One region of the Bulleidia sp. HCP3S3_C9 genome, then DNA from elsewhere that is predicted to be linked to it. Evidence: a T-box and tRNA genes for the amino acid it is inferred to sense, from the RefSeq annotation. Region 1 holds a T-box; the other regions hold tRNA genes.
What was found. A T-box is a leader RNA that pairs with one kind of tRNA and senses whether it is charged. The one in region 1 lies ahead of serS (serine--tRNA ligase), so its partner is inferred to be a tRNA-Ser.
Positions count from the first base shown of each region.

Region 1 (8,465 bases):
TTATTCATTCATATGTCTACGCATGATAATTTACTGATTTTCACTAATTCAGGTAGAGTATTCAGAATCAAGGGATATAACATTCCTCAATTTTCTAGAACTTCTAAGGGATTGCCAATCATTAACTTATTATCTATTTCTAGAGATGAAAAAGTTTGTGCTTTGGTTCCTTACAGCGACTCCGAAGAAAAAAAATATCTATTCTTTGCGACAAAGAAGGGTCTTGTAAAGAGAACATCTGTAGAAAAATTTGAAAACATCAATAAAAACGGTAAGATTGCAATCAAGTTTAATGATGATGATGCATTAGCATTTGTTAAGGCTACAAGTGGTCATGCGGAAATTATCATTGCAGGAAGCAATGGCAAAGCTGTTAGATTCAATGAAGAAACAGTACGTCCTTTAAGTAGAGCAGCAAAGGGTGTAAAAGGATTCAATGTTGATGGTGGTGAAGTCATTGGCTTAGCTACAAATGAAGAAGGAAAATATATTCTTACAATCACAAAGAATGGATTTGGCAAAAAGTCTGATTTAAGTGATTATCGCATTACAAGTCGTGGTGCAAAGGGTGTAAGAACTGCAAATCTGACAGATAAAACTGGTGAGCTAGTTGCAATGAGAAGTATCAATGGTGATGAAGACTGTATGATTATGACTGATGCAGGTATTATCATTCGTATTTCTTTGAAACAAGTATCTGTTGTAGGCAGAAATACAATTGGTGTTAAGTTTATTAATATCAAAGATGGAGAAGGCGTTTCTAACGTGGCTATCTTAGATCCAGAAGATGATTCTGAAGAAGATCAGGTAGAAGAATCATCGGAAACAAAAGAATAAATAAAAAAGAATGTTTATGATAAATTAAATTCATAGACATTCTTTTTATTTTAGTTAATAGATGATTGTGTATGTAACATGCATGCATAATCATCTATTTTTTAGATGTTTTCTTTTTCTTTTCTTTCTTTTTAGATTTTTCAATATCTTTTCTCACTAGTGAAAGAAGATATTCTTTTACTGAATCTTGTGATTCAATCCATTCAATTAAATCTGCTTCATTTTCATTATGTAATCTTATGGAAAAAGAACGATAATTATTTCTATTATATGTATTGTTATATTCTAATCTTTTCTCATAATTACTTTTACTTTTCATTTTTAAAATACCTCAATTTTTTTCATAATATCATCCCATTCATGACTTGACAATTGCTATCTTGAATGATTAAATGTTTTTAATTCGTAGAGAAGGAATAGTAATGAAAAACTGTAAATTGTAGAGAATCAGTGGCTGGTGAAAACTGATGCAGTTTGATTGAATCCGCCTTTGAGAGAAACCAATACTTTCCGGCTCCGACCGTTATACGGAAATGAAGAGGCTTATAAATTGTTTCACGTGAAACAATCTATAAACAAAAAGGGTGGCACCGCGATTACACACATCGTCCCTTTGTGGATGATGTTTTTATTTTGTAAAGGAGAATAAACATGATTGACATTAAATTAATTCGTGAAAATCCAGAACTTGTAAAAGAAAATATTAAAAAAAAGTTCCAGGATGAAAAGCTTCCAATGGTTGATGAAGTAGCTGAATTCGACAAGGAAGTCAGAGCTGTAAAAGCAAAAGGTGATGCTTTACGTGCTGATCGTAACAAGATGTCTAAAGAAATTGGCTTATTGATGCGTGATGGAAAAAAAGAAGAAGCAGAACAGGTAAAAGCCAAAGTAAAAGAAATGGGCGATGAAATGGAGACTCTCGAAAAGAGAGAAGCTGAATTGAATGAAGAAATCAAAAAGAGAATGTATGTGATTCCAAATATCATTGATCCATCTGTTCCAATTGGTAAAGACGATAGTGAGAACCAGGAAATTGAAAAATTTGGTGAACCATTTGTTCCTGATTTTGAAGTTCCATATCATACAGATATCCTTGAAAAGGTAGATGGTCTTGATATTGATTCAGCTGGTAAGACATCTGGTAATGGTTTCTATTATTTAAAGGGAAATGTTGCTAGATTACATTCATCCATTCTAGCTTATGCACGTGATTTCATGATTGATCGTGGATTTACATATTTTGTACCACCATTCATGATCCATGGTGATGTTGTCAGTGGAGTTATGAGCTTTGCAGAAATGCAGAACATGATGTATAAAATTGAAGGTGAAGATCTTTATTTGATTGGTACATCTGAACACTCTATGGTTGGAAGATTTATTGGACAAATCTTAAAGAAGGAAGATCTTCCTTATACATTAACATCTTATTCTCCATGTTTTAGAAAAGAAGTAGGTGCACATGGTATTGAAGAAAGAGGTCTTTATAGAGTTCATCAGTTTGAAAAACAGGAAATGGTTGTAGTATGTGAACCAGAAGATTCTAAATACTGGTATGATCAGTTATGGAAGAACTCTGTTGATTTCTTCAGATCATTAGATATTCCAGTTAGAACATTGGAATGCTGTTCTGGTGACCTTGCTGATCTTAAGGTAAAGAGCTGTGACGTTGAAGCCTGGTCTCCTCGTCAGAAAAAATACTTTGAAGTAGGTTCTTGCTCTAACTTAGGTGATGCACAGGCTAGAAGACTTGGTATTCGAGTAAAGGGTGAAAAGGGTAACTATTTTGCACATACATTGAACAATACAGTTGTTGCTCCACCAAGAATGTTAATTGCGTTTGTAGAAAACAACTTGAATGCTGACGGTTCTATTAGAATTCCTGAACCATTACGTCCATACATGGGTGGAATGAAAGTGATTCCAGTAGCAGAAAAGAAAAAGAATTTCTAATCTGAATGAGTATCGTAAGATACTCATTTTTGTTTCACGTGAAACAATTTAAATAAAGATTGAGTTTCAAAGCTGAATCATATATAATACTAACGGCACAGCAGTCATGTTTCTAACCTGGTCAGGACCGGAAGGTAGCAGCCATACGAGCCTCTGATCGCGTGTGCCATTTTTTTATTATTATGAATCGTGAAAATGAATATATGAGAGAAGCTTTGAAAGAAGCTTATAAAGCAAAAAAAATTGATGAAGTACCTATTGGTGCCGTTGTAGTAAGAAATGGTGAAATTATTGCACGCGCACATAACATGAAAGAACACGATCAATTAGCTTCATCTCACGCGGAACATCTTGCTTTAACAAAAGCACAAAAAATATTAGGTACATGGAATTTGCAGGATTGTGATTTATACATCACTTTAGAACCATGTATGATGTGCACTGGGCTAATTCAATTAAGTAGAATACGTCGCTTGTATTATGGAACTTCAGATCCAAAAGGTGGATGTCTTGAAACTGTGATTCATGTAAAGCAAATTCCACATTTAAATACATATCCAAAAGAAATATATGCAGATATTATGAAAGAAGAATGCTCAGAAATATTAACTACATTCTTCAAAGAAAAAAGAAATAAAAATAAGCATAAAAACCATACATAAACCTGAATTAGAAGTCAGGTTTTTTGTTATAATTATTTCTGCAGGAGACATACATGGCAAAAATAGCACTATATCAAAAATATCGTTCCTCAACTTTCGAAGAAGTTGTAGGACAGGAATATATTGTTAAATCAATAAAAAATGCGGTAAAAGAAAACAAAGTGGGACATGCTTACTTATTTTGCGGTCCAAGAGGTACTGGAAAAACAACAATGGCACGTTTGCTGGCAAAAGCGGTAAATTGTGAAAATCCAGAAAATGCTCCATGTGAAAAGTGTGAAAACTGTGTTGCTGCAAATTCAGGGACACATCCAGATATTATTGAAATTAATGCTGCAAATGAAACACATGTAGAAGATATTAGAGACCTGATTGAAAGAAGCAGACTTGCTCCAATGCAAGGAAAACATAAAGTTTATATTATTGATGAGGTGCACCAGTTATCAAGTGCTGCTTCTTCTGCATTATTAAAAACTTTAGAGGAACCACCAGAAAATGTAATCTTTATTCTTGCGACAACAGATCCTCAGAAATTATTACCTACAATTATTTCTAGATGCCAAAGATATGATTTTACAAAGGTTAGAACTGATCAAATTCGTGATCATTTATTAAATATCGCAAAAAAAGAAAATATCATCATGGAAGAAAATGCTGCGATGATGATTGCTGTATTGAGCGATGGCGGTATGAGAGATGCATTAAGCATTATGGACCAATGTGCATCTTATACAAGTGATGAAATTACAGTTGATGCAATTGATCGAATCTATGGTTTAGCAACGACAAGTGAAAAAATTGGATTAATTGAAGATATTCTAAATAAAGATTTAGCTTCTATTCTGACAAGAATTCAAAATTATGAAGAAAAAGGTATTGATTTTGTTAGATATACAGATGGAATGATAGATATTCTAAAAGATTCAGCAGTATATTCTGTCTGCAAGAAAGAAGAACTGTTAAAAGTATTGAATCAAGAAGAAGCAAGTACATTATCTTCAAAGATTTCTTCGTCTATGTGCATGCAGATCTGTGAAAAGCTTCTAGATACAAAATCTAGATATAAACAATCTACATCTGCCGCAAGAGTATTTGAGGTAATGTGCCTCTCATTAGCAACAGAGGAAGCAACAAATCCAATTGTGAATGCAATTCCAGCTGTAGTTCATAATATTTTTTCACCATTAAATACAGAAGAAAGAATTGTTAGAACACCAGTTATTTCAGAACCAGTAAAACAGACAGTTGAAGAAAAAACTGATGAAGTTGTTAAGGCTAAGCCGGTAGATGTGATACCTTTAGATAAAGTGTTATCTATATTATTAGTATGTAATAAACAAAATAAGGTATCAGATGAAAATACTTTATCAATGATAGGAAGCTATGCAGATTTAAATCACAGAAAATATACTACGGTATTAAATGAATGCAAGGTAGCTGCGAGTGGTAATGACTGTATTCTTCTTTATACAAAAATGCAATCTATCGCAAATCGTATCAATGAAGAAAAAATGAATCGTGAAATATATGAATTCATGAGAGATGTATTGCATACGGATAAAGTAGTATTTGCGATTACGGAAGATGATTTTATAAAAGCAAAAGTTGAATTTGTAAATCACAAAAAAGAGGGAACATTACCAGAACCAATTCAAATAGAGAAATATAAAGAAGAAAGTTCTGAAGAATCTTCAACATTAGAAAAAGTAAAAGAATTATTTGGTGAAGATAACATAGAAATTGTTTAGGAGATAAAGAATATGGATATCAATATGATTATGAGACAGGCGCAGAAAATGCAGGCTGACTTAAAAAAGACACAATCTAAATTGGAAGCAACAATTTATGAAGGAGAATCCAATGGTATTAAAATCCAGATCAATGGAAAATGTGAATGTCAGAGTATCACGATTCCAGAAGAATTGATGGATGATAGAGAAATGCTGCAAGATATGCTTCTGATTGCTTTCAATAATGCAGTCAGCAAGTGCGATGAAGATAGAGAAAATCAATTAGGTGGCCTCACTGCAGGATTAAATCTGCCAGGGATGTAATACATGTATCCAAAGAGCTTACAAGAACTGATTGATAGTTTTAGAAATTTACCTGGTGTTGGTGAAAAAAGTGCAGAGAGATATGCTTTGAATGTATTGGACTGGAAAGATACAGAAGTACAGGCATTTGCACAGGCTTTATTAAATGTAAAGGAAAAACTGCACTATTGTAATGAATGTGGTAATTTAACAGAGGATGATACATGTGATATTTGTAATGATCCTGATAGAAATCATGAAGTGATATTTGTTGTACAAAGTTCAAAAGATGTTCTAGCAATGGAAAAAACAAATGAATATCATGGTGTGTATCATGTATTGAATGGATTGATTTCAACATCAAAAGGCATTATGCCTGAAGATTTGAATATTGATTCATTAATTCAAAGAGCTAAGAATGCAAAAGAAATCATATTAGCTACAAATACAACAATGGATGGTGAAACAACTGCGATGTATTTGAATAAATTATTACATGCGGAATGTCCAGAAGTATTAGTAACACGTATTGCGCATGGTCTACCTACGGGTGGTATGTTAGATTATGCAGATGAAATGACATTAACACATGCTTTGTCAGACCGAAGAAAAATGTAAAGGAGAAAATACGGTATGAATAACGATCTAAAGATTGCTCAGGAAGCTACACTAGAAGATATTTACAAAATTGCACAAAAAGCAGGTATTAAAGAAGAAGCTTTAGAACCTTATGGAAGAGATAAAGCAAAGATTGATCTCAATCAGTTGAATCTTGAAAATGAAAAAGATGGAAAATTAATTCTCGTTACAGCAATTACTCCAACAAAAGCAGGTGAAGGAAAGTCTACTACAACAATTGGTCTTGTAGATGGTCTTAGCAAAATTGGTAAAAAGGCAATGGCTTGCTTAAGAGAACCTTCTTTAGGTCCAGTATTTGGTTTAAAAGGTGGAGCTACAGGCGGTGGCTATGCTCAGGTCATTCCAATGGAATCTATCAATTTACATTTCACAGGAGACATGCATGCAATTACTACAGCAAATAATCTTATTGCTGCAATGTTAGATAATAGTATCTACCAGGGAAATCCATTAAACATTGATCCTGCAAAAGTTGTATGGAAGAGATGTATGGATATGAATGAAAGAACTTTACGTGATATTACAATTGCACAGAAGAAAAAGACAAATGGTGTTGAACGTGAAGATCACTTTGTTATTACAGTAGCAACAGAAGTAATGGCAATTCTTTGCTTATCTAATGACATTCATGATTTCGAAAAGAGATTATCTGAATGTGTTGTTGCATATACATATGATGGTGAACCAGTAACAGTAAAAGATATTGGTGCAGCAGGTGCAGCAACAGTTGTTATGAAAGAAGCATTGAAGCCAAATCTTGTACAGACACTTGAGCACACACCAGTATTTATTCATGGTGGACCATTTGCAAATATTGCACATGGATGCAACTCTGTAATTGCTACAAAAACTGCATTAAAACTCAGTGATTATGTAGTTACAGAAGCTGGATTTGGTGCTGATCTAGGTGCTGAAAAGTTCTTAGATATTAAGTGTCGTGCTGCAAATCTAAAACCTAATGCAGTTGTTATTGTTGCAACAGTACGCGCTCTAAAAATGCATGGTGGAGTTGAAGTAGATGCATTAGGTGAAGAAAATGTAGATGCATTACTCAAGGGTACTGCAAATCTAGAAAAGCATGTTGAATCAATTCAGGCATTTGGTGTCCCATTTGTTATCGCAATCAATAAGTTTGCAAAGGATACAAAGGCTGAAGTAGAAGCATTATTGAATTGGTGCAAAGAAAAGAACTATCCAGTTGCTGAAGCAGATGGATGGGCAAATGGTGGAGAAGGTATGAAAGATCTTGCTTCCATCGTTGTAGAAAAGTGTAAAGAAGAAACACATTATGCACCTATCTATGATGTAAATGACTCAATTGAAAATAAAATATTCAAGATTGCGACAACAGTATATGGTGCAAAGGATGTTGAATTCTCTGATGAAGCAAAAGAAACAATTGCTTTATATCAAAAATATGGATGGGACAAGTTACCAATCTGTATGGCAAAAACACAGAATTCATTAAGTGATGACGCTAAATTAGTTGGTAGACCAGTTGACTTTACAATCCATGTAAGAAATATCAATATTTCAAGAGGTGCAGGATTTATTGTTGCATATACAGGCAATGTATTAACAATGCCAGGTTTACCAAAGGTACCTGCCGCAATCAATATGGGTATTGATGAAAACGGCGAAACATATGGATTATTTTAAAGATTAGAGAAATATATTATGGGTTCTATTGCTTATGTAACGGACAGTGAGATGCTGGAATATCATCGATTGTGCAGAAATCGCACAATCATATTCTGGCGTCTTGCAAATAAAAAGAAATTTGCGGATTTTAGAAAAGGGGATCTTCTTTTCTTCTTTTCGCGTCCAAATCATGGCAGAAAAAAAGGACTCGTTGGATATGCACACTATGATTCTGTAAAAAGATTATCTTTAAATCAATTATGGAATCAATATAGTGAAGCATGTGGATATGAAACAAAACAACGATTAGAAGAAGCAATTCGAAAAGCAGGAAAAGGTGAAATTCCTAAAACAATGCGTTGCCTGTATCTTACGGATGTTGTATTCTTTATTTCGCCTGTTTATCCAGATGAAATTCATTCTTTGGATCTGACAGATCACTTAGAATCCTATACATATTTAGATCGAAGTGATCCTTCCGTTACGGTAAAAATATTAACTGCCGCACAAAAACACGGAATTGATCTATGGAGTGCAGATCCAGATAAAAATCCTGATGAGATATTTAGAGATGATGTTGTAAGACATCAAATTGCACTTATTTCTAAGAAAATAGGAAAAGAATCAGGCAGTGAAAAAGAAAGAGCATTGTCCCATAAGTTAGCTGAGTTGAAAATGAAAGAAAATAGATGGGAAATGA
Region 1 covers NZ_JBQHWJ010000001.1:25,131-33,595, reverse strand. Annotated here, with positions in the region: gene gyrA (DNA gyrase subunit A) at 1-837, shown strand, start outside; gene ACTND6_RS00185 (hypothetical protein) at 932-1,156, opposite strand; T-box leader at 1,235-1,453, shown strand; gene serS (serine--tRNA ligase) at 1,489-2,790, shown strand; RNA gene ffs (signal recognition particle sRNA small type) at 2,875-2,973, shown strand; gene ACTND6_RS00170 (nucleoside deaminase) at 2,973-3,452, shown strand; gene dnaX (DNA polymerase III subunit gamma/tau) at 3,506-5,200, shown strand; gene ACTND6_RS00160 (YbaB/EbfC family nucleoid-associated protein) at 5,213-5,506, shown strand; gene recR (recombination mediator RecR) at 5,510-6,103, shown strand; gene ACTND6_RS00150 (formate--tetrahydrofolate ligase) at 6,119-7,783, shown strand; gene ACTND6_RS00145 (hypothetical protein) at 7,802-8,465, shown strand, end outside.

Region 2 (8,465 bases), on a different contig from region 1:
CTCTTAACTGTGTCTTGAAAATATCTTTTCTCTTTAAGCAGAAACGAACAGCTCTTACACCTAAGAATGGGTTCATTTCTTCTGGGAATGAATAGTAGTTTAACTTCTTATCACCACCGATATCTAATGTACGGATAACAACTGGTTTACCTTCCATTCTTTCAAGAACTTCTTTGTAAGCTGCATACTGTGTTTCTTCATTAGGGAAATCATCTTCGCTCTTCATATATAGGAATTCAGAACGGAATAGACCTACACCTTCACCACCGTTTGCCAATACGCCATCAACATCAGCTGGGGAACCGATATTACCAACTAATAATACCTTGTGGCCATCTGTAGATACGGATGGCTGTTCCTTCATAGCAAATAAAGCAGCCTTTTCTGCAGCATATTCTTCAGCCTTCTTTTCATAAGACTTGATTTCTTCTTCACTAGGGTTAACGATAACTTCACCATTGATAGCATCTAAGATGATCATATCACCGTTATCTACGCCTTCTAAGATACCTTTGCATCCAACAACTGCTGGAATTTCAAGAGATCTAGCCATGATTGCAGAGTGAGATGTACGTCCACCCATTTCAGTTGCGAATCCCTTTGCAAATTCTTTATTTAGAGAACCTGTATCAGATGGTGTTAGATCCTTGGCAACCACGATAACTGGTTCATCTAATGTAGATAAATTTGGAATTTCTTTACCAGTTAAATTGCACATTAATCTGAATGTAACGTCACGAATATCTGCAGCTCTGCCTCTCATGTATTCATCATCCATAGCTTCAAACATTGCAACCATGTTACTAGAAACTGTGTTTGCGGCATATTCTGCATTGACATTATTATTCTTGATTTCTTCTTCAATCATGCCTCTAAATTCTGGGTCATTTGCCATCATTAAGTGAGCATCAAAAATGGCAAGTTCTTCTTCTTTCAAGCTCTTTGAAGCAACTGTCTTGATTTTTTCAATATCATTGACAGTCTTTGTAAAAGCAGCATCAAGCTTTGATAATTCTTCTTCTGCATTAGCATCTTTCTTCTGGATGTCTAATACTGGTTGAACAAGCTTATAAACTTTAGCGATAGCAATTCCTTGTGAAGCAGCAATACCTTTCAGCATTTTTTCTAATCCTCCTGCATATTTTTATTGATCATATCCATGACATTCTGCATTGTCTTCATTTCCAACATTTCGTTTTCATGAAATGCAAAACGATAGTATTCTTCAACATTCATTAAAAAATCAACAATTTCATAATCATCCATTTTTAATTCTTCAAATGTTGTATCCGCTTTCAAACCAGCAGAAAATCCCCTTGTTCTTTCTAAGATTTTATTAAGAATAGCCAATTGATTCATGAATATTCCTCTAAAAAAAATTTTAGCATTAATTACAAGTTTAAGCAATCAGCGATTTCATAGATTGCTTTTCGATCCAAACGATAATATGAAGATCTAGACAAACTCTCGAAATACAGTTTGTTATCATTTTGATCAAAATAAACAGCACGTAAGAATAAGTTACTTTCTTTTGAGCATAGTTCTAAAACAAAGTTTAGATATCCAACCATTTCTAAATCCGAATGTGTCTGTTTTACATAATCAACCTTATGGTTATCATAGCCATCTAATAAAAGACGATCAATATTTGTTCGATAACATTTTGCAATATACATCACATTCTTCTTCAATTGTCTAAAGTTTTTCTTTCCTTTATACATTTTCCACTTCCTTTCTACCCCTCTTACTCCATATATAATACTATTCACAGTTTTTTCTAAATCTCCCTGAAATTTCTTAAAAAAATGACAAACTTCTAGAAGATTGATAAAATACTCGTGACAGTAAGGAGTCCTATGACAAATACATCTATAACGACATTATCTAAGAAAAGAATTCTCATAACGCTGGCAATATTTATCTGCACACCTTTGCTGGCACATTTAATAAACATCGCTGTTGTACAATATGATCTCTCATTAATGTTTTCACTAAATTTAGGTGCTGCTGTTATGATCATGTACAATTGGAATCTATTTGGCATTCATTATAATCGTGCAAAATATAACTTTATTGATACATGCATTTATTCTTTTATCGCATTTGTTCTGTTTACTTTATGGACATATATTAGCAACCGTTACTTAAAATGTATTGTCATTATGCCAAGGACAGAAGTACTCGTACGATACGGATATGCAAGAATTGGAATGCTGATTGCATACTCTTTCTCAGAAGCAAGTATGCTTTGCATTGTAGGAAAATGTGCTACGGATCCATTAACGATTCATCACCGTGAATTGCAAATCATTTTATTATCTGGCATTTCCATTGGTTTATTAACTACTATCTTATTTCTTCCAAGCAAGAATCTATTAACAATATTGATTACCTTGTTATATAACGTTGTTCTTTGTACGATTCTTTCTTACTTATATAATCAATCTAATTCCTTCATTCCAGGATTGATTGGTTTTGCGGGAAGTAATTTGTTCTTCATGATTGCATCATTGTTATAAAAAAGCTGGGAAAACCCAGCTTTTTCAGTTACTCATCGACTTCAATTAATCCATATCCGCCATTATGACGGGCATATACAACTGCGATTTTTTGACTGTCTTCATCTTTATAGATATAGAAACTATGGCCAGACAGTTCCATTTGCATGATTGCTTCATCTAGTACCATTTCTTCTGCAGTAACACTCTTTGTCTTTACTGGAATATCATTTTCTTCTTCGGATTCAATTTCATCAATAAATGCTTGTACAAGATGTTCTTTATGTCTCTTGCTCAGGCGGGTCTTTTGTCTTCTAATCTGATCTTCCAGCTTATCAATTGCTAAATCAACTGCTGCATAGAAATCATCATTTACTACTTCAGTTCTTAAAATACCGATCTTTGTTGGAATCGTAACTTCTACTTTCTGAGAATTCGGATAGACACGTGCAACGACTCTTACGATCGTATCATCATTGATAATCAGGTACTTGCTCAATGATGAAATTTTCTTTTCGATCTTCTCCTTCATAGCTGGTGTAACAGTGACATTTTTACCTACAATTTCGAACCTCATAATAATTCCTCCTGCTAAAATTGTATAATACACACATGTGACGATTATTTTTTAGATATATCTTTTTGATAATTTTATTATAGCAGTTCTTTTAGGAATAATGTGAAAAAAAGATGAAGAAATAAGATAAAAAAGAAGTTCATTCACTGAACTTCTTATTTTTTTTTCAACCAGTTATAGACAACCGTCATTGCATAGGAATCCATACCACAATATTTCTTCAGATCCTCAATGATTTTGTTCTTTTCTTCTTGATCCACTTCATCGTTATAATCTAAATGTCTCCACTGAAATACCGCATCCATTCCTTGACGAATATCCAATGCCTGATATCCTGGATCATCCATCATAGACATGATAGATTTCAAAGACCATTGTCCTCTCATTCTTGTATCATATACAGTTCCAGACAAGAATGGCAATTGCAGATCTTCCATCCTTTCATTGATGGATAAAAGCTTCTTGCTTAAATCAGGAAACAGTTGTGCAAATTCTTGAATTCTCACTTTTTCTGCTCCTTCTGCATTATATGCAATGACTGTTCCAGTTGATGGAATATCTTTTGTCAGATTTTCTGCCATATCTCTACGATCATCATGAATATTAAGATAAATCTTTTTCTGCAAGGAGCCATCTTCATGCATGATAATCAAGGCATATTCAAATGGCAAGACATCATACGGCTTCATCCCAATGTATGGTGGAATAGCAAATCTTTCCCATTCAAAATCTAAAAATGCAATTGGATATTGAATCTTTGACAGCCAGGAATGTAAAGCTAAATGATCAACAAACAATCCTCCATTCAAATCTGCACAGATTTGAGCAAATTGTTGTCTGCTTCCTTCAATGCGTTCAATATCAGCATCTTTTAAATAGCGTTTTCCTTCTTCCAGCATCTTATATTTCTCACTTGAAGCAATCAGCGTCAAAATGGAATTATCCTCCATCTTTTCTTCATGTGGAAAACATTGTTCATAATAAATACACTTGCTTCTTCCTGTGCATTTATTCGTTCTAACAGGAGGTTCTAAATCTTCCAGTGTTGTATTTTTCATCTCTTCCAGTAAAGGATGCACATCTTTCATTGCCTGCAGAAGTGTTGGCTTGATTGGCTGCGTCGGATTATTTTTATTATTATAGAAACAGTCAGTCACGACAAACAGCTTTTCTGGATCAAGCTGTTTTCCACGAACATATTCACCATTCAGGTGAATCATGTAAATATCATTGATTTGAATGCCATTATTTTCCAATACCCATAAAGTATCTGTATAAAATGCGAGATCATTTGTATGTGGATAAATACCAATAAATAGAAAATACAAATCCCATCCACGATTTGTACGATGTAGAAATGGTACTTTCACACGCAGAGAATCATACTCAAAACGAGCCTTTACCAACCATTCATACTTTTCTAAAGCATCCAATGCTTTTTGTGCTTCATCACCAACACTGCCAAGAAAATATTCTTGAATTCCTAATTTCTGAATTGCCAGGTCACTTACTTTTTCATCCAAACGAACAAATGGATGATATTCTGTCGTATCATCCTTTAAATCATTGAAATATAAGCGCGGACATCTAGAAAACTTTTTACAATCACTAATATGAAACATAAAATCACCTACGTTATTGTAACACACAAGTATCTTTGTTTCATCGTTGATGCAAAGCTTCCAGGATACCAGCTAAAACATTTGCTTCTAATTGACCTGGCGCAGTTGCATTCTCTGCACACCCAAATGTCATACAGGAATGAAAAAATTCCCCAGAAATTCTTGAAATAACACCTAATTGAGACATTGACATTGATACAAGTAAGCAAGACATCATTCTGGAGGCATCATTTGTAGCACGCAAAAGTGTCAAAACATCATCACTGTCTTTTGGCATATATGCTACTTTAGCAATATCACACTGCATTTGTTCCATTTTAGAAAAGCGATACATGATTTCTTCATAGGAAGGAGTCTTTGAAAAATCATGATTACTCATAATAACTTTCACACCATTTTCATGTGCATATTTTACAAGTGAAGTAATGATTTCTTCATCTAGAAAACATTCAAGGTCAACAAGATCGCAACATTGACTAGAAATCACCGGTTTCAATAGAGAACAATACTCTTCTTTGCTCACGCAGACATTTCCACCTTCATCTTGTGTTCGACATGTTACAAGTAATGGTGTTTCTCCTAGAAGATCACGTATTACATAAATATCATTTTTTACTTGATCCATATCTTCATAGAAATCAATTCTCCACTCAACAAGATCATATTTCAACCCTTGCAAATTAGAGATTTCCTCTTCTAATAAATGAAGATTCTTCCCCATGACAGGAACACAGATCTTAGGTGTTCCATTCCCAAATTCTATATTTCTTACAATCATATATTCACCTTTATCGCATCAATAACAAAATAAATAATTGAATCACTGTTAAGCATAAAGAAACAGCTAATAATAAAAGAAGCAAAATAATCCAGAATTTCTGAAATCTGGAAAAACCTCTCAACAGATTTGTTTTGAATTTTCTATTCTTTTTCATATTCCTCAAACATTTTACAACGCAATAAAATATAAAAAAAGTATCTGTCTCCAGATACTCATCTATGGCGCAGGATCAGGGATTTGAACCCTGGCACCGGTTTCCCGATCTACGAGCTTTCCAAGCCCGCCCCTTCAACCGCTTGGGTAATCCTGCATTGCTTATCTAGTTTACAACAGATTAGAATGAAAAGCAAACATTATTTTATATCTATTTTTGTAAAAGCGTTGTTATTTTCAAATTTCCTCGATATAATGCCATTATACGGAGGAAAAATAAATGAAAAAATTATTAAATAGTCTTGTTGCAATTGCTATGGCAGCTTCACTCACTGCTTGTTCTTCTTCAAAGAGTTCTGCATATTCTGGAACAACAAAAGGTACAGCAAAAGGTATGGGTGACGTTACTGTTACTTTAACATTAAAAGATGGTAAAATCACTGAATGTTCCGTTGACGGTGCTGGAGAAACAGAAGGAATCGGCACAAATGCTATTGATCAGTTACCTGGTGAAATTGTAAAGGAAAACAAAATCAGTGTTGATGGTGTGACTGGTGCAACAGTCACTTCTGATGCAATCAAGGATGCAGCGAAAGCTGCTTTAGAAGCTGCCGGCTTAAACGCAAGCGACTACGAATAAGCACTTTAAAGGATGCAAATACGCATCCTTTTTTAGTTCACAATATATCACATAACCACGCCTAAAAGACGTGGTATGCTCTCGCCCTATAAGGAATCTTTCCCTTGCCTTCTTTTACAGGCTCACCCGTAAAAGGGTCTATAAATTCCTTCATACTCATCTGATCTGCTAATTTGTCTTCTTGCAGTTGGTTTTGAATATACTCTCTTATTACTTTTTCATTCTTTCCAACTGTATCAAGAAAATATCCTCTTGCCTAGAAATGTCTGTTCCCGTATTTATATTTCAAATTTGCATGTCTGTCGAATATCATCAATGTTGATTTGCTTTTCAAATATCCCATAATTTCTGATAACAGATATTTGGTGGTATCTCTAGTAGCATGTGAATATGATCTGGACACGCCTCACCTTCAATGGTACGTACATCAGGTTTTCTTTGAATCAATACTTTCAATATTTCGATGATATCTCTTCTCAAACGATTATATATCACCATTCTTCTATATTTGGGCACTATCACTATATGATACTTGCACCGATAACTTGTATGCGATAAACTTTGTGTGTTATCTATTTTCATAGGTATCTTCTCCTTGTCTTTTGATAGTTGTGGTTGTCAGTCCATTTCTATCTTACGACTTGGAGATTTTTTATACTATATCGCCCAACGCTAAAGCTCTTTTATCCACGCGCATAGTACGTGGTATTATTAAACGCCCTAACAGACATTTAAAAAGCCAGTGAATTCTATTTCACTGGCATAGTCCATTCAAATAAATTTTATAACAGTCCTTGTATCAGAATGATTAAAATCAGCACCGGCAATACGTATTGAAAGTATGGCTTAAGCTTCTTTGATAAATGCATTCCGTTTCCTTTATTACATTCTTCCATATATGAATCGAATCCCCATCCCCATTTTGTTGTACAGAACAATAAATAGATCAATGAACCTCCAGGAAGCAATAAATTTGATACAAGGAAGTCTTCAGAATCTAGAATATCTCTTCCTCCAATCAAATGTACATCTGATAGAACATTGTATCCAAGTGCACATGGAATACTCATAACAAATACAATGACGCAACAGATGAGTACTGCCTTCTTTCTAGAAAATTGAAAGTTTTCCATTGTTGTAGAGATCAGGTTTTCAAAAACCGCAATCACAGTTGAAAAACTCGCAAATGACATAAATAGAAAAAACAATGTTCCCCATAATTGTCCACCCTGCATATGCATAAAAACTTTTGGCAATGTCATGAATATTAAAGACGGTCCAGCATCAGGATCTACACCAAATGAGAAGCATGCCGGGAAAATAATCAATCCAGCCAGTAAAGCAATAAACGTATCTAAGGAAGCAATCGTAAATGCTTCGCTTGTTAACGTTTTTTCACTAGACATGTATGACCCAAAGATTTCCATCGCCGCAATACCTAATGACAATGTAAAGAACGCCTGATTCATCGCATTAGAAATGACAGTTGATATTCCTGCCTGCTTTAATCGTTCCATGCTTGGCAAAAGATAAAATGCAATACCTGACTTTGCTGCAGGCAACAGACAGGAATGTACAGCTAAAACAACAATCAATACAATGAGTGCGCTCATCATAATCGTAGAAATTTTTTCCAGACCCTTTTGCAAACCAAAAGAACATATCGCAAAACCACCAAAAACACTGATTGCCATATATAAAAGCAGCTCTTCTGGACTGGCCAGCATATTAGAAAAAACCATATTCGCAGCTTCAGTAGAAATACCATTAAATGTACCTTGTAAAAACTTAACAAAGTACGCAATCATCCATCCGCATACTGTTGTGTAATACATCATCAGCATCAAGCATCCAAAAATACACACCCATCCATGGATATGCCAGAATGAATTTTTCGGCTCTAGTTTTTCATATGCCTGTACAACAGAAGCTTTCGATGCTCTGCCGACTGCTAATTCCATCGTTAATACAGGTAAACCCATAATAATTAAAAACAACAAATAAAACAGAACAAAAAAGCCCCCACCGTTTTGTCCAGCAAGATATGGAAATTTCCATACGTTTCCAATACCAATTGCACATCCTGCAGATACAAGCAGGAAGCCAATGCGTGATCCAAATTTCTCTCTTTTCATATTTTCCCCATTTTTTCAACAGAAAAAATAATACCGTCATTTTATGTTTTTTTCAAATC
Region 2 covers NZ_JBQHWJ010000007.1:18,547-27,011, reverse strand. Annotated here, with positions in the region: gene ptsP (phosphoenolpyruvate--protein phosphotransferase) at 1-1,120, opposite strand, end outside; gene ACTND6_RS02635 (hypothetical protein) at 1,126-1,359, opposite strand; gene ACTND6_RS02630 (MG284/MPN403 family protein) at 1,392-1,721, opposite strand; gene ACTND6_RS02625 (hypothetical protein) at 1,857-2,519, shown strand; gene hpf (ribosome hibernation-promoting factor, HPF/YfiA family) at 2,548-3,075, opposite strand; gene ACTND6_RS02615 (DUF2779 domain-containing protein) at 3,231-4,697, opposite strand; gene aroD (type I 3-dehydroquinate dehydratase) at 4,738-5,475, opposite strand; tRNA gene ACTND6_RS02605 (tRNA-Ser) at 5,698-5,788, opposite strand; gene ACTND6_RS02600 (FMN-binding protein) at 5,912-6,271, shown strand; partial or broken gene tnpA (IS200/IS605 family transposase) at 6,333-6,853, opposite strand; gene ACTND6_RS02590 (sodium-dependent transporter) at 7,054-8,406, opposite strand.
Region 2: it has a tRNA-Ser gene. The T-box ahead of serS (serine--tRNA ligase) is inferred to sense a tRNA for this amino acid. The anticodon was not compared.

Region 3 (8,465 bases), on a different contig from region 1:
AAGAGAACTCGCAAAACTGGAAAAACAGATTGAAGAAAAAGAAGAAGAATTAGAAGATATGCGCGCATTACGCTTTGAACCAGAATACTATCAGGACTATACAAAGATGAATGCACTGGATCAGGATATTGATGATATCCACAATGAAATTGCACATCTGGAAAAGAAATGGGAAGAATTGATGGAAGAAATGTAGTTCTTTCTATTTACGATAATCGCAAAATGCATTAAAATTTGTTTGTTTGAAAAGGAGAAAAAAGAGAATGAATATTTCACCATTACAAGCTGAAAGATTAAAGTATGCTCCAAAATTACCTGGCATGCTAAGAAACGGTATTTCAGAAATCTGCGTTAAGGAAGGCGAAGCAACACAGTCTGTTGCAGATCAGGAAAAGATCAAGGCTTTATTCCCTAACACATATGGAGAAAAGGAAATCACATTTGAAAAGGGTACAAACACATCTGCAGCTAAGAAGCAGGTTGTTGGTGTTATCCTCTCTGGTGGACAGGCACCTGGCGGACACAACGTTGTTTGTGGTCTATATGATGCTTTGAAAGCAACAAGTGCTGAAAATGTACTTTATGGATTTAAGAATGGTCCAAGTGGATTATTAGATGATGACTATGTAGAATTCGATGATGAATTTATCAACCAGTATAGAAATACAGGTGGATTTGACATTATTGGATCTGGCAGAACAAAGCTTGAAACAGAAGAACAGTTCGCAGTAGCTGCAGAAGTATGCAAGAAGCATGGTATTACAGCTATCGTTATCATCGGTGGTGATGACTCAAATACAAACGCTGCAGTATTAGCAGAATATTTTGCTGCACATAACACAGGTGTTCAGGTGATTGGCTGCCCTAAGACAATCGATGGCGACCTTAAGAACGAAGATATCGAATGTTCTTTCGGTTTCGATACAGCTACAAAGACATATAGTGAAGTTATCGGTAACATTGAAAGAGATGCTAACTCTGCTAAGAAGTATTGGCATTTCATCAAGGTTATGGGACGTTCTGCTTCTCACGTAGCTCTTGAATGTGCTCTTGAAACACAGCCAAACATCTGCTTGATTTCTGAAGAAGTTGCAGCTAAGAAGATGTCTTTAGCTTCTATCGCTGACTATATCGCTGATAGTGTTGCTGCTAGAAGTGAAAAGGGTATGAACTTCGGTGTAGCAATTATTCCTGAAGGTGTAGTTGAATTCGTTCCTGAATTCTCAGTATTAATTGGAGAAATCAATGAATTATTAGCTGGAAGCAAGGCTGATGAATTCAATGCATTACCTACATGGAAAGACAAGTATGCATTCATCGAAAAGGGATTAACAGCTGAATCCATGGCAGTATTTGCTATTCTTCCTGAAACAATTCAGCAGCAGTTATTCTTAGAAAGAGACCCACATGGAAACGTACAGGTTTCATTAATTGAATCTGAAAAGTTATTCTCTGCTCTTGTAAAGGCTAACTTGGAAGAAAGAAGAAAGAACGGCAAGTACAATGGCAAGTTCAATGCATTACACCACTTCTTTGGTTATGAAGGAAGATGTGCATTCCCATCTAACTTCGATGCTGACTACTGCTATTCATTAGGTTACAATGCATTCATGCTCATCCAGTATGGATACAATGGATACCTCTCCAAGATCTCTAATCTTTCCAAGCCAGCTGAAGAATGGGTAGCTGGTGGTATGCCAATCACTAAGATGATGAACATGGAAAGAAGACATGGTGAAGATAAGCCAGTTATCAGAAAGGCTCTTGTTGAATTAGACGGTGCTCCATTCAAGTACTTTGAAGCACACAGAGCTGAATGGTCTGTTGAAACAGCTTATACTTATCCAGGTGCTATCCAGTACTATGGACCAAGTGAAGTTTGCGACCTCACAACAAGAACTCTTGCTCTTGAAAAGGGTTTGATGAAGTAATCATTTCTATTTGAAGACTTTAGGATGATCCTAGAGTCTTTTTTGTATGCGCGAAAAAAACATATTTCACTCTAGGAGGAGAAGCATCAAATAGCACTTGACCGTTCCCTGAAGGAACGGTTTTAAAATGCTTTTTAGATGTCCAGGCAAAAGATGAAAACTGTGAATGAAGTATGTTTAATGATGCATGTTACAAGGAAAACGTTGTATTACTACGACAAGGTTGGTATACTGAAACCAACGATTCGTGCTGGGAAACAGAAAGCAAAGCTTTATGATGAGGAGCAATTACTGAAACTACAGATGATTTTAAAGTATAAAAAAGCAGGAGTATCTCTTGAGCGTATTAAACAAATGATGAATGAATCTAACAAAATCAAAGTGCAAGTATTAGAAAAGGTGATTGTTCAAATGAATCTTGATATCGAAGCAATGAATCACAGAATTCATTATGCTGAAAAGCTCATCCATGAATTAAAGGAGAATGATGATGAAACAATTGAATGAAGCAACAAAAAGAATACTGACAATCGTATTGATTGTAGTTTTTACTGTTGGAGGATTATTTATAGGAACAAAAATTGGTAATAAAGAAGCGCAGACTGATGGAAAGACAGCTAAACTGACATTTGAAGACATTGGAGAATTAGCAACACAGAGTGCCTACTGTACGGAAATTGAAATGATTGCAGATGGGCAGAAAGCATTTGGTCTTGATATCCCATTTACACAGGCAAAGCAAATTTACTCTTATGATGTCAAAATCAAAGCTGGTTATGACTTTACAAAAATTACATATGATGTGGATGAAGAGAAGAAACTGATTACAGTAAAGCTTCCAAAGGTACAGACATTATCAAAAGATTTGGATACATCTAGTTTCAAGGTATACCATGAACAGGATTCTATGTTTACGACAATCAAGCTGGAAACACAAAACAAGGCATTACAGGAATTGATTGATCGTGCAGAAAAAGATGCAATTGAAAATGGCTTATATGAAGAAGCTGAAAAGAATGCAGAACTTGTTTTAAAGGGATTCTTTGCTTCTGAATACAATACAAAAGAATATAAGATTCAATTCGAAACAGAATAAGTAGAAGTTACATGCTTCTGCTTTTTTAATAAAAAAACCATCCTAATGATGGTTCAGCGGAGAAGAAGGGATTTGAACCCCCGCACGCTTTCACGCCTGTCGGTTTTCGAAACCGATCCCTTCAGCCTCTTGGGTACTTCTCCATAGCGAAAATTATTATATCATATTTCTTTTGAAAAATAATTTTAAAACTTACATAATACTTCTTTACAAGTAATACTATGCGATATATAGTAATAACAGGAGGTGTAAATATGGATGCACAGCTAAAAAGAGGTATTTTAGATATTTGTGTACTCACTGCATTATTAAAAGAAGACTCTTATGGATATAAGATCATAAAAGACCTGCATGATGTCATAGACATTTCTGAGTCTACGTTATATCCCATTTTAAGAAGACTAGAGAAAAATGGCAGCTTAACAGTATATACAGAAGAACATAATTATCGCCTACGTAAAATGTATCATATTACACCAGCTGGTGTAAAAAAGATTAAGGATTATTTAGAAGATCTTCAGGAATTAATGAATATATATCACTATATTCAAAAGGAGGCCAGACAATGATTGAAAACTACTTGAAGGAACTAGAAAAAGTATTAAACGATAATGCATATGATGATGTACAGAGTGTTATTGAATATATGAGAGAATTCGCAGAAGATAAAAAAGAAGAAGGTGAAACAGAAGAAGATATTATCGTATCTTTTGGTACGGTGGAAGACGTTGCATCTTCTATCCTTCAAAAGGAAATTAAAGCAAAAGAAATCGCTTCTTGCTTGAAAGAAATAGATGTACGTATGATGAGCGCAGATATTACATTTCAAGTCAAAGATGTGAATGATGTGGAAGTTAATTTTACTGATCCAAAACGATTTACAATTATTGATAAAGAACATATATTACGCATTCAAGAAAAGAAATTAAAAGATGGCTTCTTTTTTGGTAATCACAGTGCAGAAGTGATTGTGAATGTTCCTTGTAATGTTCGCTATGAAAAGATTAGAATTGAAGGTGCTTCTTCAGATGTAACGCTTTCCAGTATTTCAACTGATAAACTGAAAATTGAAGTAGCATCTGGTGATGTAGAAATGAAAGATTGTAATATTGAAGATATGCATTGTGAATGTGCATCTGGTGATGTTGATATTAAATCTTCGACAGCACATGATCTGCATATTGAATGTATATCTGGAGATATTGAAATTAAGAATATTTCTACTTACAATATGGAACTGGAAAGCGTGTCTGGAGATATGGAAGTTCTGATCAGCGATGATGAGAAAAACTATACGGTAAGAAGCAATCAATTATTCCGTTCTAGAAAATATGGAAATGGAAATAAAAAGATTGAAGCAACGACTATCTCTGGAGATATCGATATCGATTTTGAGTGAGGGTGAATATGATAAATGAATTTTTAAAATCTAGAATCGAAGATGCAAAAACACTTGTACAAGAATTAAATGAGACATATGAATATGTCAGCATTCTTGGCAATTACGTCAAAACAAAGAAAGCACTCATAACAACGGTATCCTCTTCGATTGATGAATTGGATAATGAATGCGGATTTGTAATCAAGGTGTATAAAGATGGTCATTACAGTGAATATTCCTGCGATGATATTCGTGGACTGCATGCTGAAAATGTTATTGATGCGATAACAATTTCAACACCATTTGCGACAAGTATCCCATGCTTAAAAGAAAATAAACATGTAGAATCTTTTGCTAGAGAAGATGCCTCTTCCTTGAGGGATGAAGAAATCTATCAGCGACTAAATGCAATCAAAGAGTATGCACATGCAAAAGATCCAAAAGTTATTCAAGTCGGATGTGTATTTATGAAACGTGAAACTTCTAAGATCTTTGTTTCCACAAATAAATGCCTGGATCAGAAATATGACTGGTGTAATGCTATGATGCAGGTTGTTGTACGTGATGGAGATAATATCAAGATGAACTTTACTGGAGAGGGAGAAGTAGACAGTCAGCTTGTCCTGGATAAGATTGATGCAGATAAAGATGAAGTGATTGATATTGCATTGAAACTGTTAAATGCACGTCCAATTGAAGCAGGAACATACGATATCATCTGTGATCCAGCAGTTGCGGGTTTAATTGCACATGAAGCATTTGGACATGGCGTGGAAATGGATATGTTTGTAAAAGAACGTGCCAAGGCAGTACAGTACGTTGGGAAAAGAGTAGCAAGTGATGTTGTGAATATGTATGATGGTGCAGCTTCCTGCGTTTCTGCAGCTTCCTATTTCTTTGATGATGATGGCGTTGAAGCTGGCAAAACAAATATTATTAAAAATGGTATTCTGCAAACGGGTATTTCTGACTGTCTGAGTGCAATGGAACTTGGGACAGCACCAACAGGAAATGGAAGAAGAGAATCTTATAAACGTAAAGTATATACAAGAATGACAAATACATTCTTTGATGCAGGCAATGATTCTGTAGAAGATATGATTAAATCAATTAAACATGGATATTACTTATGTCAAAGCAATAATGGGATGGAAGATCCTAAAAACTGGCAGATCCAGTGTACTGCAGGATATGGAATTGAAATTGTTGATGGAAAACTGACAGATCATATTGTTGCTCCAGTTGTGATTTCTGGAAGTGTTGTAGACTTGTTAAACTCTATTTCAATGGTATCTAAAGATGTTCATATCTTTGGTATGGGAATGTGTGGTAAAGGACATAAAGAATGGGTATTTGTGTCTGATGGTGGACCATATTTGAAAGGAAAAGCAAAATTATCATGATGAATACAGAAGAAATCGTACAAGTATTAAAAAATCATTCAGATTTATCTGATTATGAATATACAAAAGTTACAAAGAATGCAAGTGAATTATTCTTTGTGAAAAAGAAGATGGAATTAAACCGTGTTGTAAATACAGATACAGTTTCTATTGTTGTATATAAAGATGTAGATGATAAAAGAGGAAGCAGTATGATTGCGGTAACTAGTGCTGATGATGCTGATTCTTTAAATGCTAAAATTACTGCTGCTGTTAAAAAAGCAGAAACAGCTTTGAATCCATATTATCCTTTAGCATCCAATCAAACTTCTTTGATCAAGGAATCGGCAAATAAAGAATCTTTAAATGCGATTGCTTTAAAAGCTGCTGAAGCAATTGATGAGGCAAATCAGTCAAGTGAGAGCTGGCTGAATGCAACGGAAATCTTTGTCTATGTTACACGTACAGAATTTTTGAATTCTAATGATGTACATCATGTAGATACAAAGTTATCTGTTGAATTTGAAACGATTCCTACAAGTAGTCATAACAATGAAGAATTTGAATCATATAAATATTACAGAAATAACACATTTGATAAAGCATCTATTGAACAGGATATCCGTGATATTCTACATTTAGTAAAGCAAAGAAGTATTGCCAGGACGATTGATACAGTGAATATTACAAAAGATACACCAGTATACATGTATGGTGAAATGGCAAACCTTATTGTAGGCAATATCATGGAGAATACATCCTATGCTTCTCACGTGACACAATCGAATCACTATGATATTGATAAACCTGTTTCAAATACAAAGTTTGATATGATTCTAAAAGGACAGATCGAAGGTGCCGCAAATGCAAGGACATTTGACAATCATGGTGTTGTATTAAAAGAAACAGAAATTATCCATGATGGTATTAACACAAATTTATTTGGTGATATTCAATATGGTCATTATCTAAATGCCAAACAAATTACTGGTTCCTATCCAGTTGCTGAGATTAAAGCAAAGAATACAGTAGATGCCTTGCAGCCACATTTGATTATTGATCATTTCTCTGCACCGCAGTTAGAAAGTGCTTCTGGCTATTTTGGAGGAGAAGTTCGACTGGCTAGATACTTTGATGGAGAGAAGTATATTCCATTAACTGGTTTTTCTATTACGGGAAATATCTATGAAGCATTACAAGATGTTGAATTTTCCAGCGAAAATACAACGACGCAGAAATACCAGGGACCAAAATACTTTATCTTTAAGAATTTAAACATTGCTTGAAAAAGTTTTCAGACAAATGTAAAAAATTTTAAATAATAGAGAACGTTTTGAAGAGCGTTCTCTTTTTTATGTGATAGGATAGAAGTCACTGAGAGTGAGGGTGTGAATTATGGAAGAAATCTCAAGCACATTATTAAATGAATTACGTACAAATTATGAAGCAGATGCGAAGGCACGTGTTGTAAGAAATGCATTGACAAAGAATGATTTAAATACTATTTCACGTGTATTTGATGCAGAATGTCATAATCCTGATATCTTTAGTGTAGATTTAAAAACAATGAAGGCAACAAATCAAATGCAGTCTGGAAGATGCTGGATTTTCTCTTCAATGAATTTCTTAAGAGAAAAAATTGCTAAGAAATATAACATTAAAGAATTTGAACTATCACAGAATTATATTGCCTTCTTTGATAAACTAGAAAAAGCAAACTGGTTTATGGAATGTGCATTAAATGAAATTAACAATCCAATGGATAGTGAAAAGATGAGATATCTTTTAAGCTGGGCTGTTGGCGATGGCGGACAGTGGAATATGGTACAGTCTCTCGTTAAGAAATATGGACTATGTCCAAAGACAGCAATGCCAGAAACATATCAGTCTTCTCATACAAGAACAATGAATGGACTTTTGAATAAGAGACTTAGAAAGTTTGTTGTGGATACAAGAAAAGAAGGTGCAGATATTCCTGCTCTAAAGGCACAGGCATTAAAAGAAATCTATTCTTTGATTGCTTCCTGCTTTGGTTTGCCACCAAAGGAGTTTACATTTGAGTATGTAGATGCTTCTGAGAAGCATCACGCTGAATATCACGTAACACCAGCACAGTTCTATGAAAATTATTTAGGTGCAGATATTGATGACTACATTAACTGCATCAATGCACCTACATCTAACAAGGAATATTACAAGACATATACTGTTGAATATCTTGGAAACGTCGTAAATGGCAATCCAATCAATATGTTGAACTTACCATTGGATGAATTCAAGAATGCAACGATTGAACAGTTGAAGAGTGGAGAACCAGTATGGTTTGGATGTGATTGCGGACCAGATGGAGATCGTGAAAGTGGTCTATGGGATGATGCACAGTATGACTATGAAAATACATTAGATATGGATCTATCTATGACAAAAGCAGAAATGCTGGATGCACATCAGTCTGCAATGAACCATGCAATGATGCTGACAGGTGTCAATCTTGATGAAAATGGAAAACCAAACAGATGGAAGATTGAAAACTCCTGGGGTGATAAAGTTGCAAATCAGGGATATTTTATTGGAAGTGATACATGGTTTGATAAATACATGTATGTTGTTGCAGTGAATAAGAAGTTCTTGTCAAAAGAAGCTTTAGCTGCACTTGATAAAGAACCTGTTCAGGT
Region 3 covers NZ_JBQHWJ010000028.1:11,581-20,045, reverse strand. Annotated here, with positions in the region: gene ACTND6_RS06350 (ABC-F family ATP-binding cassette domain-containing protein) at 1-196, shown strand, start outside; gene ACTND6_RS06345 (diphosphate--fructose-6-phosphate 1-phosphotransferase) at 264-1,931, shown strand; gene ACTND6_RS06340 (MerR family transcriptional regulator) at 2,070-2,438, shown strand; gene ACTND6_RS06335 (DUF4230 domain-containing protein) at 2,422-3,027, shown strand; tRNA gene ACTND6_RS06330 (tRNA-Ser) at 3,085-3,170, opposite strand; gene ACTND6_RS06325 (PadR family transcriptional regulator) at 3,282-3,596, shown strand; gene ACTND6_RS06320 (DUF4097 family beta strand repeat-containing protein) at 3,593-4,426, shown strand; gene ACTND6_RS06315 (TldD/PmbA family protein) at 4,435-5,811, shown strand; gene ACTND6_RS06310 (metallopeptidase TldD-related protein) at 5,808-7,076, shown strand; gene ACTND6_RS06305 (C1 family peptidase) at 7,186-8,465, shown strand, end outside.
Region 3: it has a tRNA-Ser gene. The T-box ahead of serS (serine--tRNA ligase) is inferred to sense a tRNA for this amino acid. The anticodon was not compared.